DNA from 3 places in the Bradyrhizobium sp. IC4059 genome. Region 1 is predicted to be linked to each of the others. Evidence: predicted binding sites of a transcription regulator. Region 1 holds the regulator's gene; each other region holds the start of a gene.
What was found. The regulator LexA, encoded in region 1, represses DNA repair genes until DNA is damaged. The targets are predictions, from matches to a motif close to TGTTCNNNNTGTGTTCNG.
Positions count from the first base shown of each region.

Region 2: the regulator LexA is predicted to act here: its motif matches at 1,383-1,400, upstream of uvrA (excinuclease ABC subunit UvrA).
Region 3: the regulator LexA is predicted to act here: its motif matches at 2,997-3,014, upstream of I6F12_RS26985 (helicase-related protein).

Region 1 covers NZ_JADYVH010000005.1:172,497-176,500, reverse strand. The annotation lists gene I6F12_RS17400 (GAF domain-containing protein) at 1-663, opposite strand, end outside; gene I6F12_RS17395 (hypothetical protein) at 881-1,315, opposite strand; gene lexA (transcriptional repressor LexA) at 1,701-2,402, opposite strand; gene glp (gephyrin-like molybdotransferase Glp) at 2,579-3,787, opposite strand; gene I6F12_RS17380 (hypothetical protein) at 3,919-4,004, shown strand, end outside.
Region 2 covers NZ_JADYVH010000005.1:61,187-65,190, reverse strand. The annotation lists gene uvrA (excinuclease ABC subunit UvrA) at 1-1,286, opposite strand, end outside; gene I6F12_RS16850 (outer membrane beta-barrel protein) at 1,564-2,319, opposite strand; gene I6F12_RS16845 (outer membrane protein) at 2,543-3,241, opposite strand; gene I6F12_RS16840 (outer membrane beta-barrel protein) at 3,480-4,004, opposite strand, start outside.
Region 3 covers NZ_JADYVH010000009.1:292,132-296,135, forward strand. The annotation lists gene I6F12_RS26985 (helicase-related protein) at 1-2,716, opposite strand, end outside; gene I6F12_RS26990 (DUF3108 domain-containing protein) at 3,419-4,004, opposite strand, start outside.

The DNA.
Region 1 (4,004 bases):
GATCTCGAAGCGTCGTGCAATCGGCGTTGCCTGCGCGGAGAGGAATGTCAGAACCCAGGTCTGGTCGGTACCGGTTCGGTAGGGCACGCCGACGCCGAGATTGATCCCGACCTTGGCGGCGTCCTCCCAGCGCAGGAAACTCTTGGCGTCGTGCAAGTCCTTGATGATCAGCGGCAGGCCCGCCTTCCAGGTGCGTCCGGGCAGGCCGAAGCCGCGCGGAAATCTGGTGTGGCGGGAGTTGAATTCGAACATGTCCGCGGTGCCGTAATAGCCATCGACGAGCCCCATCTCATGCGAGAGATCAGGATCGTTGTGCCAGAGTTCGATCGCGCCGACGTGCGCCTCGTCGTCGCCACAGAACAGCACCAGCACGGCTTGCAGGAATTCGCCCGCGAACACCGGCACCGCCACGCCGCAGGTGAGGCCGGCCGCAGCGGCCTGATCGGTCCGCTTGAAATAGGAGTTGGCGAATTTCGTGAGGATGACGGGGTGGCCACAGGCCCAGGCCTTGCCGGGAAGTCCCTCGTCATATCCGAAGTGCAGCTCTTCGCTGACGGCTTTGAACGCGGACAGCCCATCGTCGTAGAGGCCGCCGCCGAATTCCAGCCGCCTGCGCGTCCGGTCGGGTACCCAAAGTTCAACGACGCGAATGAAGGTCTTCATCGAGCGTGTCCGCCGCCTCAAACCACGACAGCATCGGTCATTTGGCTGCGGAGCGGACGTTCAAAATGCGGGCAGCACGGCCCAAACTTCGTGCGACGACGAGGCGCGGCGGTGGGCTCGCCGATCGAATGTCCTGAAACACAAACTCACCGGGCTCGCCGGCCTCAGCCGGCGACGGCAATTTCAATCCCGGGCTCGGCCTGTCGGCCGAAGGGCGTCAGCCGATCGGCAGGCGCGTGATCGTGGGCCGCGTGTCGGCGACGATCTGCGGCTTGTGCTCGCGCTCGGGGGCTGGCTGCGTCACCGGCAATTGCAGCACGGTCGCGCGCTGGCCTTCGACGAGCTGCGTCACCAGCACGTATTTGCCGTCGGGGAATTCGATCGCGTCATGATGGCGATCGGGAATGTGCGGGTCGATCTTGCCGAACTTGCCGACGCGAGAGTTCACGGTGCGCGTCCAGATCCAGCGGTTGTCGTAGCGGACGTTGTCGGCGAAAGCGAGCTCCGTCCCCGGCAGCAGACAGACCGCGACGGAGGGATCGGCTTCGGAAGCGAAACCGCGCGTCGAGGTGCCGCGGAAGGTTGTCGTGACGATCGTCTCGCCGACTTCGGCGGGGCGCGTCGCGACGGCATGCAGGCTGTAGTCACACATCGGGTGCTCCTCATGCTGGGATAGCGACCCGCGTCTCTTTCGAGGCGCAGGCCTCTATCAGAGTGGAAGCATACAACGCTCTGCTCGGTTATGGGCAAATCTGCGGCTCGCGTCCGCAGCGCGCGATCACATTATCTTTCCCGGATTCGATAGGAACAAACCTCGCGTCCTTGCATTCGGCCGGAGCTATCAGCACTGCCGGCACAACTCTACCGGCGAAGCAGAAATGGCTGCGCGCCTGCGCGGGGGAATGTCGCGCGGGAAGATGGACCGGACAGCCGGCGCAGAACCAGAGAAACCGTCCAGCCGGAGCGGACAAGTATCCGCTCCGATCCTGGATCGCCGATGCCGATCGAAACGCGCGCGGCGCTTGATGTTTCCCGTATCAGTACTTCCGGTAAAGCCCGATCAGCTTGCCCTGGATCTTCACGCGGTTCGGCGGAAGAATGCGGACCTCGTAGGCGGCATTGGCGGGCTCGAGCGCGATCGAGGCGCCGCGGCGGCGGAAGCGCTTGAGCGTGGCCTCCTCGTCGTCGATCAATGCCACCACGATGTCGCCGGTATTTGCGGTCTCGTTGCGCTGGATCAGCGCCATGTCGCCGTCGAGGATGCCGGCCTCGACCATCGAATCGCCGCGCACTTCGAGCGCGTAGTGCTCGCCCGAGCCGAGCATGTCCGGCGGCACGCTGATGGTATGGCTGCGGGTCTGCAGCGCCTCGATCGGCGTGCCGGCGGCGATGCGGCCCATCACGGGCACCGCGACGGGGCGCTCGCCCTCGTCCGCAGGCGGGCTGGAGCTCGCGCGCACCTTGCCGAGATTGCCCTCGATCACGCTCGGGGTGAAGCCACGGCGATTGCCGGCGGCGGCCTGGAGCTCGGGCAGCTTGATCACCTCGATGGCACGGGCGCGGTTGGGCAGGCGGCGAATGAAGCCGCGCTCCTCGAGCGCAGTGATCAGGCGATGGATGCCTGACTTCGAGCGCAGGTCGAGCGCATCCTTCATCTCGTCGAAGGACGGCGGCACGCCGCTTTCCTTCAGACGTTCGCTGATGAATCGCAGAAGCTCGTATTGTTTGCGCGTCAACATCTCGACCAAAGTCCCCCGGTTGATGTCGTTCGATTCCGACACGATGAAGCCGGCACTAAGCCGCTACATCCTCGAAACAAATCATGAACGGACACTATATGTTCGATATGTGTTCCGCAACTGCTTAATTTATGGTGAACGCGGCCAAGCTCGCGGAATGCGTGTGGCTGGGCGGCTCAGACGGGCAGCCGGAGCACCTCGCAAGGCGTGCCGGCCTCGGCCTTCGGCGCGAACGGTGCGCGCACCAGAAGTACCTGTGCCGCAGCGAGATTCGCAAGAAGGGAGGAGTCCTGATGGCTGACCGGAAGGGCGACGCGCGTGCCGTCGTCGCGCTCCTCCAGCCGCGCACGCAGATAGTCCTCGCGCTGGTCGTTGGCGGCGAGATCGCGGCCCAGCACGGCGCGCTCGCGCCGATGATGAATCGCTGAACGGCCCGACAGGGCGCGAATCAAGGGGACCATGAACAGGAAGGCGCACACGTAGGACGACACGGGATTGCCGGGCAGGCCAATCACGCGCATCGCGCCTATCCGACCGTGCATCATCGGCTTGCCCGGCCGGATCGCGATCTTCCAGAACGCCATCGCGATGCCTTCGCCCTTGAGCGCCTGCTGGATCAGGTCGTGGTCGCCGACCGAGGCACCGCCGGTCGTGATCAGGATGTCGGCGCCGCTCTCGCGCGCGCGGCGGATGCCGGCGGACGTCGCCTCCAGTGTATCGGCGGCAATTCCGAGGTCGATGGTCTCGGCGCCCTCGCTGCGGGCGAGCGCATGCAGGGCATAGCCGTTGGAATAGACGATCTGGCCGCGACCAGGCGTGGTGCCCGGCATCACGAGCTCGTCGCCGGTGGCGAGAACGGCAACCCTCGGGCGGCGGATGATGGCGAGATGCGGATGATTCATTCCGGCGGCAAGGGCGAGATCGCGCTCGGTGAGGCGGATTCCCTTGCGCAGCAGCACGTCGCCTTCGCGGAAGTCGACGCCTGCAGGGCGGATGTGCCGGCCGAAAATGGCGGCTTCCTTGATCGTCACATGTTTGCCGTCGGCAGCCGTGTCCTCCTGGATCACGACGGCATCGGCGCCGTCGGGAACGACGCCGCCGGTGAAGATCCGCACGGCTTCGCCGGGGCCGACGCTTCCCGCGAGCGGCCGGCCCGCCGCGACCTCGCCGACGACGGTCAACCTCGAATCGTTTGCCGCGTCGGCCGTGCGCACGGCATAGCCGTCCATCGCCGACATCGCCTCCGGCGGCTGCGTGCGCCGCGCCGCGACATCGCGGGCGAGCACACGATGGTAGGCCTCGTCGAGGCAAACCATCTGTTCAGCCAGCGGCTCGACGCCGGCCAACACCGCAGCAAGCGCGTCAGAAACCGGCATCAGGGCCACGGGCGAACTCCGCAACAAATCAGGACTGGGTCGGCAAGTTCTAGCCGAGCGGAGGAGCTGAAGCAAAAGGCCTCCCTTGCCAGCCAGGAACCACACTTCCTTTTGGTCTCGACCCGGCTTATCTTCTGCCAATGACAGAACTGCTCGAAAAGGCGCTGAAGGCCGTGCGGCGGCTTCCTGCGGATAGCCAGGACGAGATTGCACGCGCCATGTTGGC
Region 2 (4,004 bases), 110 kb from region 1:
GCCCACTCGCTCTCGGTCTCGCGGTAGCGGCGGTTGATGTTGGTGATGACGCCTTCGAACGGCTTCTTGGTGTCGTAGGAGCGCACCCCGTCCTCGTAGGAGAACTTGATCTCGTCCTCGCCCGAGCCGTAGAGAATCGCGTTTTGCGTCTTCTTCGGCAGATCCTTCCACTTGGTGTCGAGCGTGAACTTGTAATGCTTGCCGAGCGCGGTCAGCGTCTGCACGTAATAGGGCGACGACGACTTGGCCCAGGGCGCGATCGCGCCCTTGCGCAGCGTCAGATCCTTCTCGGGGATGACGAGGTCTTCGTCGACATGCTGCTCGACGCCGAGGCCGCCGCAGGCGGGGCAGGCGCCGTAGGGATTGTTGAAGGAGAACAGGCGCGGCTCGATCTCGGGGATGGTGAAGCCGGAGACCGGGCAGGCGAACTTTTCCGAGAACAGGATGCGCTCGGGCCCGCTCTTGTCGTGGATTTTCGCGGTCTTCTTCTTTTCCTCCGCAGGCGCAGCCGCCGCGGGCGCATCGGCGAACTCGACGACGGCAAGGCCTTCGGCGAGCTTCAGCGCGGTCTCAAAGCTCTCGGCGAGGCGCTGGCCGATATCGGCACGCACCACGATGCGATCGACTACCACGTCGATGTCGTGCGGGAATTTCTTGTCGAGGCTAGGGGCTTCCGCCAGCTCATGGAAGGTGCCGTCGATCTTGACGCGCTGAAAGCCCTTCTTGAGCCATTCGGCGAGCTCCTTCCTGTACTCGCCCTTGCGGCCGCGCACGACGGGGGCGAGCAGATAGAGGCGGGTACCCTCGGGCAGCGCCAGCACGCGGTCGACCATCTGCGAGACGGTCTGGCTCTCGATCGGCAGGCCCGTGGCCGGCGAATAGGGCACGCCGACGCGGGCCCAGAGCAGGCGCATGTAGTCGTAGATCTCGGTGACGGTGCCGACGGTCGAGCGCGGGTTCTTCGACGTCGTCTTCTGCTCGATCGAGATCGCCGGCGACAGGCCGTCGATCTGGTCGACGTCGGGCTTCTGCATCATCTCCAGGAACTGGCGGGCATAGGCCGACAGCGATTCGACGTAGCGGCGCTGGCCCTCGGCATAGATGGTGTCGAAGGCGAGCGAGGATTTGCCGGAGCCGGATAGCCCGGTGAACACCACCAGCTTGTCGCGGGGAATCTCGACGTCGATATTCTTGAGGTTGTGCTCGCGCGCGCCGCGGATCGTAATTGCGCGCAGGCTGGAGCCCGCGTTCTGTTGTTGGCGCTTCGCCTTGATCACTTCATCCATCCGAGTTGCCCTCAAGGAAGCCCAAAGGTGCGCGATCGCGCCAACAAAAAAGGCGCGCTGCGCCCGGAACCGGGATCGGCGCCGATGGGTATGGCAGCGAACGTAGGAAGAACGGCGGCGGATTTCCAGTGGGACTTGCGAATCGTCAACGGATTGTTGGCGTGCTGGCGGGATCTGGCAGCAGGAACGCGCGGAACCGCTCGCGGAGCACCCAGCCAAAACAAAAAGGCCGGCGCGAGGCCGGCCTTTCGTGACGATGTGACCTCGGCAGGGAAGTTCAGTACTTCGCGACCACCGGGCCACCGAAGGTGTAGTTGAGTCGAACGGTAGCCATGTCCACGTCCTGCTTGATGCTGTCGGTGCGAGTGGTCACGCCGAGGAAGGTGAAGGTCTCGTTGTGCCTGCCCATGAACAGGTGGTTGTATTCGACAGCGACCGACCAGTTCGGGGCGAAGCCGAATTCTATGCCGGTGCCGACGGTACCGCCCCAGCGCGTTTCGTTCGCGGTGTCGAGCGTAACGCCGCCAAAACTGCCAGTGTACTTGTTGTGAGTGACGGCAGCGCCGCCCTTCACGTACCAAAGCACGTTGTTCCAGGCATAACCGACCTGGCCAGTGAAGAGGCCGATGGCGTCGATCCTGGTCTCGTTCACCAGCGGCGCGAGCGCGGCAGGCGAGCTGATGTTCGAACCCTTCAGGTCAGCCCAGTCGCCCTGGGCTTCGAGACCGAACACCCAGTTGGCGGACTGCCAGCGATAACCGATCTGGCCGCCGACGAGTGCGCCGGTCGCATTGTGACAACCTTCGGCCACCGCCGGAGCGACCACGAAGGGGCCGACACTGGTGAGATCCCAACAGTTGCGGCTCCAGCCACCGCCGGCGTTGGCGCCGAGGTAGAAACCGCTCCAGTTGTACACCGCGATCGGTGCCACCGGAGCCTTGGTGTAGGGGCGGGCTGCCAAATCGGCCGCCGAGGCCGGTGCCAACGCGCTGAGTGCGAACAAGCTGGCCGAAGCCAGCAAAAGCTTCTTCATATCCATTCCCCACTTCCATTTCTCATTCCGGTCTTCCGGAGAGCGGAAGAGCAGCGGACCTTATGACTCAAGCAACGTCATTGCTTTTACACCATTGAAGCCAAAGGTTGTGTCACCCAGCGGCCACACCCCTTCGAAAACGCGAGCGAACGGGCGGCCGCAACAAACAAAAAGGCCGGCGCGAGGCCGGCCTTTCGTGACGATGATGCGTCAGAGACGAAGCTCAGTACTTGGCGACGACCGGGCCGCCGAAGTGGTAGTTCACGCCGACCTGCACGGTGTGGAGGTCGAGAGTGCCGGTGTTGACCGGGAAGACGCCCGAGAAGTAGGTCTCGCCGCCCAGGCTGCGATAGAGGTACTCGCCCTTGACCGACCAGTTCGGAGCAAACATCGCCTCGACGCCCGCGCCGACCGTCCAGCCCGAATGGAACTGGCTCTCCGAGAGGCTCAGAACAGGGGGCGCGCTGACGCTGATCTTGTTGTTGATCCAGGCGTAACCACCCGTGGCGTACAGCAGGACGCTCGGGGAAGCGAGCCAGCCGATGCGACCACGCACGGTGCCGAGCGCGTCGATACGCGAACTGACCGTCGTGGGAACGAGGGCGCCACCAAAATCAACAAGACCGGTCGCCGAGGCGTTTACGTCAGCCCACGCGCCATCAGCTTCGATGCCGAACACGACGTTGGAGGTCTGCCAGTTGTAGCCAACGGTGCCGCCGACGAAACCGCCCTGCATGCGCGGATCATCGGAGCTGTTTTCCCAGGCGCCGCCACCGACGATACCCAGGTAAAAGCCGGTCCAGTTGTAGACCGAGGCAACAGGCGCAGGCGCCTTGGTGTAGGGGCGGGCTGCCAGATCAGCAGCCGAAGCGGGGGCCGCAAGGGCGAATACACAGGCCGAAGCCAACAAAACCTTCTTCATTTTCAACTTAATCCCAGTCCCAGTTTCTGTTGTTGCCTTCCGTGGCGGAAGGGCAGCGGACTCAAACGGCCCAACTGACGCCGTCTTTACACCATCAAAGCCGCAAGTTGTGTCTCCGAAAAGCCACAACAGTCCAAAAGGTGATGGTTGCTGACTTATTTACGTCCAGGCATGTGCCGAAAAAAAGAAGGGCCGGCGCTGGGGCCGGCCCTTCGTTTCGCTCACGATAGGTGGGATATCAGTACCTCGCGACCAGCGGGCCGCCGAAGCGATAGTTCAAGCGGACTAGACCCATGTCGACGTCCTGACTGATGCGATCGCTCCCGAAGGCAACGCCCGCAGGCGTCGTGAAGGCGATCGTACGGTCGCCGAGGAAGATGTGGTTGTACTCGACGCCGAGCGTCCAGTTCGGAGCAAATCCGAATTCCAGGCCGGCGCCAACGGTGCCGCCCCAGCGGGTCTCGCGAGCCGACGCCAGCAGCGTGCCGGCGCCAGGCGTGCCAGGAGCGGCATAGACGTCGTACTTGTCCCCGACTACGGCGGCGCCGCCCTTCACATAGAGCAGCACGTTGTTCCAGGCATAACCGACCTGGCCCGTGATCAGGCCAAAAGCATCGATGTGAGAGCGGTTACGATCACCGGTGACCAAAGCGCTTCCAGGGAAGAGGAGGCTGACGTTGTCCCCCGAGAAGTCAGCCCAGTTGCCCTGGCCCTCGAGGCCGAACACCCAATTGGCCGACTGCCAGCGGTAGCCGATCTGACC
Region 3 (4,004 bases), on a different contig from region 1:
GCGCCGGCTCCTCGTGAGCCTCCGCAGGAGCGGGCTCGTCGTGCGGCTCCATGCCGGGCGCGTCTTCGACGGTGACGGATTCGGCCGTAGCCTCAGCGGCCGGAGCCTCAGCCGGCAGGCCGGCAACGGCTTCCGCCGCAGCCTCGGTCGAGATCTCCGCGCTGCCTTCAGCGGGCGGCGTCTCGGCCGCGACGGTCTCAGTGACGATCTGCTCGGTCACGACCTGCTCGGCGACCACAGGCTTCGGCGGCAGCGGCGGGCGCTTCTCCATGCGATAGCCCAGCGCGCGCAGCACGGAGGCGAAATCCTCGCCGGCAGATCCGGTGAGCGAGGTCATCGCCTGCGTCACCACGAAGCTGCGGCCATCGAACGCGCCGGCGGGCTTCTCGCCCGGCGAATTCTCGCGCCAGGCCAGCGCCGGGCGGATCAGGTCGGCGAGGCGCTCCAGAATGTCGACGCGCACCGCGCGCTCGCCGGCCTGCTTGTAGCCGAGCACGCGATAGGCATCGCGCGGCAGCGCCTTGTCGACCGGGAACGAGGTACGGCCCGAGGAGGCCAGATGCTGCGCGCCCGAGAGCGCGGAGAGATCGACATTGTCCTGCTTCAGCGCCCAGAGCAGCGCGGCAAGCGCACGCGCGGCGGGCTTGAGCAGGCCGGGGAAATAGATGTGATAGGCGCCGAAGCGGACGCCGTATTTGCGCAACACGGCGCGCGAGGGCTGGTCGAGATCCTTCAGCTCGCTGGCGATCTTCGGCCGCTCGAGCACGCCGAGCGCCTCGACCAGCTGATAGGCGATGCCGCGGGCAATGCCGGTGACGTCCTCGGCCTTCGACAGCTCGAACATCGGCCCGAGCAGCTTTTCGATGTGCGTCTTGAGCCAGAGCTCGAGCCGCGCCTGCACCTTGTCGCGGGGCGCGCCGGTCAGGCGCTCGTCGGAGATGATGCGGATGCGCGGATGCAGCGCCTCGTCTGCGGCGGCGAGGCGCGCCACGGCATCGCCGGTCCAGCGGATGATGCCTTCGGACGTGAGCACGAACTGCTCGTCCGGCGCATTGCCCAGCTTTTCGGCGCGCGCGTTGATCTCGCCGGCGAGCACCGCTTGCGCTGCAGCCTGCAAGGCTTTCGCATCGGAGCCGGCTTCCGCCGCATCCGGTGCAAAGGTGAAGCCATCGAGGCGGCCGATGACATGGCCTTCGACGATGACTTCGCCGGTCTTGCCGATTTCAGTATTCAAGCTCGTGTTCTCCCGCAGGCGGCGCATCAATACACTGGTCCGGCGATCAACGAAACGCTCAGTCAAGCGTTCATGGAGCGCATCCGATAATTTATTTTCGACCTCCCGCGCGATCCCCTGCCAGCGTTCCGGGTCTTTCAGCCAGTCCGGGCGGTTGGCGACGAAGGTCCAGGTGCGGATCTGGGCGATTCGGGCCGACAGCGTGTCGATGTCGCCGTCGATGCGGTCGGCCTGGGTGACCTGGGACTCGAACCAGGCATCGGGAATGCAGCCCTTGCGCATCAGGAAGCCGTACAGCGTCGTCACCAGCTCGGCATGGGCGGCCGGCGACAGCTTTCTGTAGTCCGGGACCTGGCAGGCTTCCCAGAGCCGCTCCACGGCAGCCTTGCCATGCGCGATATCGCGCACCTCGCCGTCGCGGGCGGCGTGATCGAGCACGCGCATGTCCTCGGCGATCGGCGCGCGCGTCAGCGTCTCGTGGCCGGGGGCGAGGTTCAGCGAGACCTGGAGCGCGCCGAGCGAGGAGAAATCGAGCTTCGAATTGCGCCATTGCAGCACCTTCACGGCATCGAAGGTGTGGTTCTGCAGCGCGTTGACGAGCTCGGGCTCGAACGGCGCGCAGCGGCCGGTGGTGCCGAAGGTGCCGTTGCGGGTGGCGCGGCCGGCGCGCCCCGCAATCTGCGCGAATTCGGACGGCGTGAGGCGGCGGAACTGGTAGCCGTCGAACTTGCGGTCGGAGGCGAAGGCGACGTGGTCGACGTCGAGATTGAGGCCCATGCCGACGGCGTCGGTGGCGACGAGATAATCGACGTCGCCGTTCTGGAACATCGCGACTTGCGCGTTTCGTGTGCGGGGCGAGAGCGAGCCCAGCACCACGGCGGCGCCGCCATGCTGGCGGCGGATCAGCTCGGCAATCGCGTAAACTTCATCGGCCGAGAACGCGACGATGGCGGTGCGGCGCGGCTGGCGCGTGATCTTGCGATCGCCGGCGAACTCGAGCTGCGACAATCTGGGCCGCGTGATCATGGACACGCCCGGCAACAGGCGCTCGATGATCGGGCGCATGGTGGCGGCCCCGAGCAGCAGCGTCTCGTCGCGGCCGCGGCGGTTGAGGATTCGATCGGTGAAGACGTGGCCGCGCTCGAGATCGGCGGCGATCTGGACCTCGTCGACGGCGAGGAAGGAGACGTCGATATCGCGCGGCATCGCCTCGACGGTCGAGACCCAATAGCGCGGGTTCTTCGGCTTGATCTTCTCCTCGCCGGTGACGAGCGCGACGCTGGCCTCGCCCGCGCGGGCGGCGATCTTGTTGTAGACCTCGCGCGCGAGCAGGCGCAGCGGCAGGCCGATCATGCCCGAGGGATGCGCCAGCATCCGCTCGATGGCGAGATGGGTCTTGCCGGTGTTGGTCGGCCCGAGCACCGCAGTGACGCCCGCGCCGGGTGCGCGCTCGGAAGCGAAGGGGGAGGAGGAAAAAGCCATGTCTATCGGATTAGGTAATGGCGATTTGGGCGAATGTCAGTGCTGGATGGGGCGGTGAGGGGGCTGGCTCTTCGTTCCTCATCCTGAGGAGCGCGTCAGCGCGTCTCGAAGGATGAAGGCCCGGCTGGTGCTGCTGGGCGAGCCAAGCCCCTCGCCCTTCGAGACGGCCGCTTGCGCGGCCTCCTCAGGGTGAGGGGCACACCGCGGGCGTGAAAACGCCTTCCCCAAATCCCGCGCAACTGTCTCACTTTGCGACGCTTTTCCCGTTCGCTTTAAGCTTCGGAACGACTCTAGAACGAATCGCGGCCGAATCGCTGACTCCCCTGTGAGTCCCGTTCCGTTCACGCAACATGTCGCGGGACTCGTCTTGGTTGCGCACTAGATGGAGTTTTGCGGGGGCGCACAAGCGGCCGGGGTGGTTAAAGCTGGGGACGAGGCTGAGTCGAATCAGAATCGGGGAGGAGTCAAATGGATTCCCTGGGCACGGGGTGGTCAAACAAAGAGTGCGAAAACAACCCCATGCACAGTAGGTAAGTGCTTGATTTTGCTAGGCCACCACCGAACGCTCGTCATTCCCGGGCGCGACGCAGTCGCGAACCCGGAATCCATCGTGAAACCGTCTCTGTAGCCCGATGGATTCCGGGTTCGCGCCAAGGGGCGCGCCCCGGAATGACGTCGGAGAGAGCGGTGCGGCCTCCTTGCCTACTGCGTCTTGGCGACCCTCGGCGGCTGGGGGGCGGAGATGAAGCTCGTCGCTTCCAGCATGGCCGGGCCGAGCGGCGTCGGCACTTTCAGCCAGAACGGGACCAGGATGCGCGTGCCGGCGATGGGGGCGAACGCGATCTCCATGTTGCGCTGGGCGGCGAGGTATTTGATCACCGGGCGGTCGGGAATGTAGCCGGCGATCGGCACGAAATAGATCGCGCAGACCACGACCGGGCCCTTGTACCCCTTCTCCGCCTTCACGGTCTCCATGCGCTTGAAATCGAGCTTGAGCTCGTAGCGCATGCGGCCGTCGAACACCGGCGCGGAGCTGTGGCAGGCGTCCTGCGAAACGGGATCACCGGTGCCGGGCACGCGCAGGAGCGAGGCCGTCATGGGGTCCCAGACGCCGCGGCGGTGGGCCTCGGTGACGACGATGCGGTCCGGATCGACCGGCGGCTCCGGCACGATGGCAAAATCCTTCACATTGCCCTTGTCCAGGGTGATGCGGATCTCTTCAGTCTTCTTCTGGGTGGTGGTGGAGGCCTGGTAGCCGGTCGCAACCAGCGCGCCATTGACCACGCGC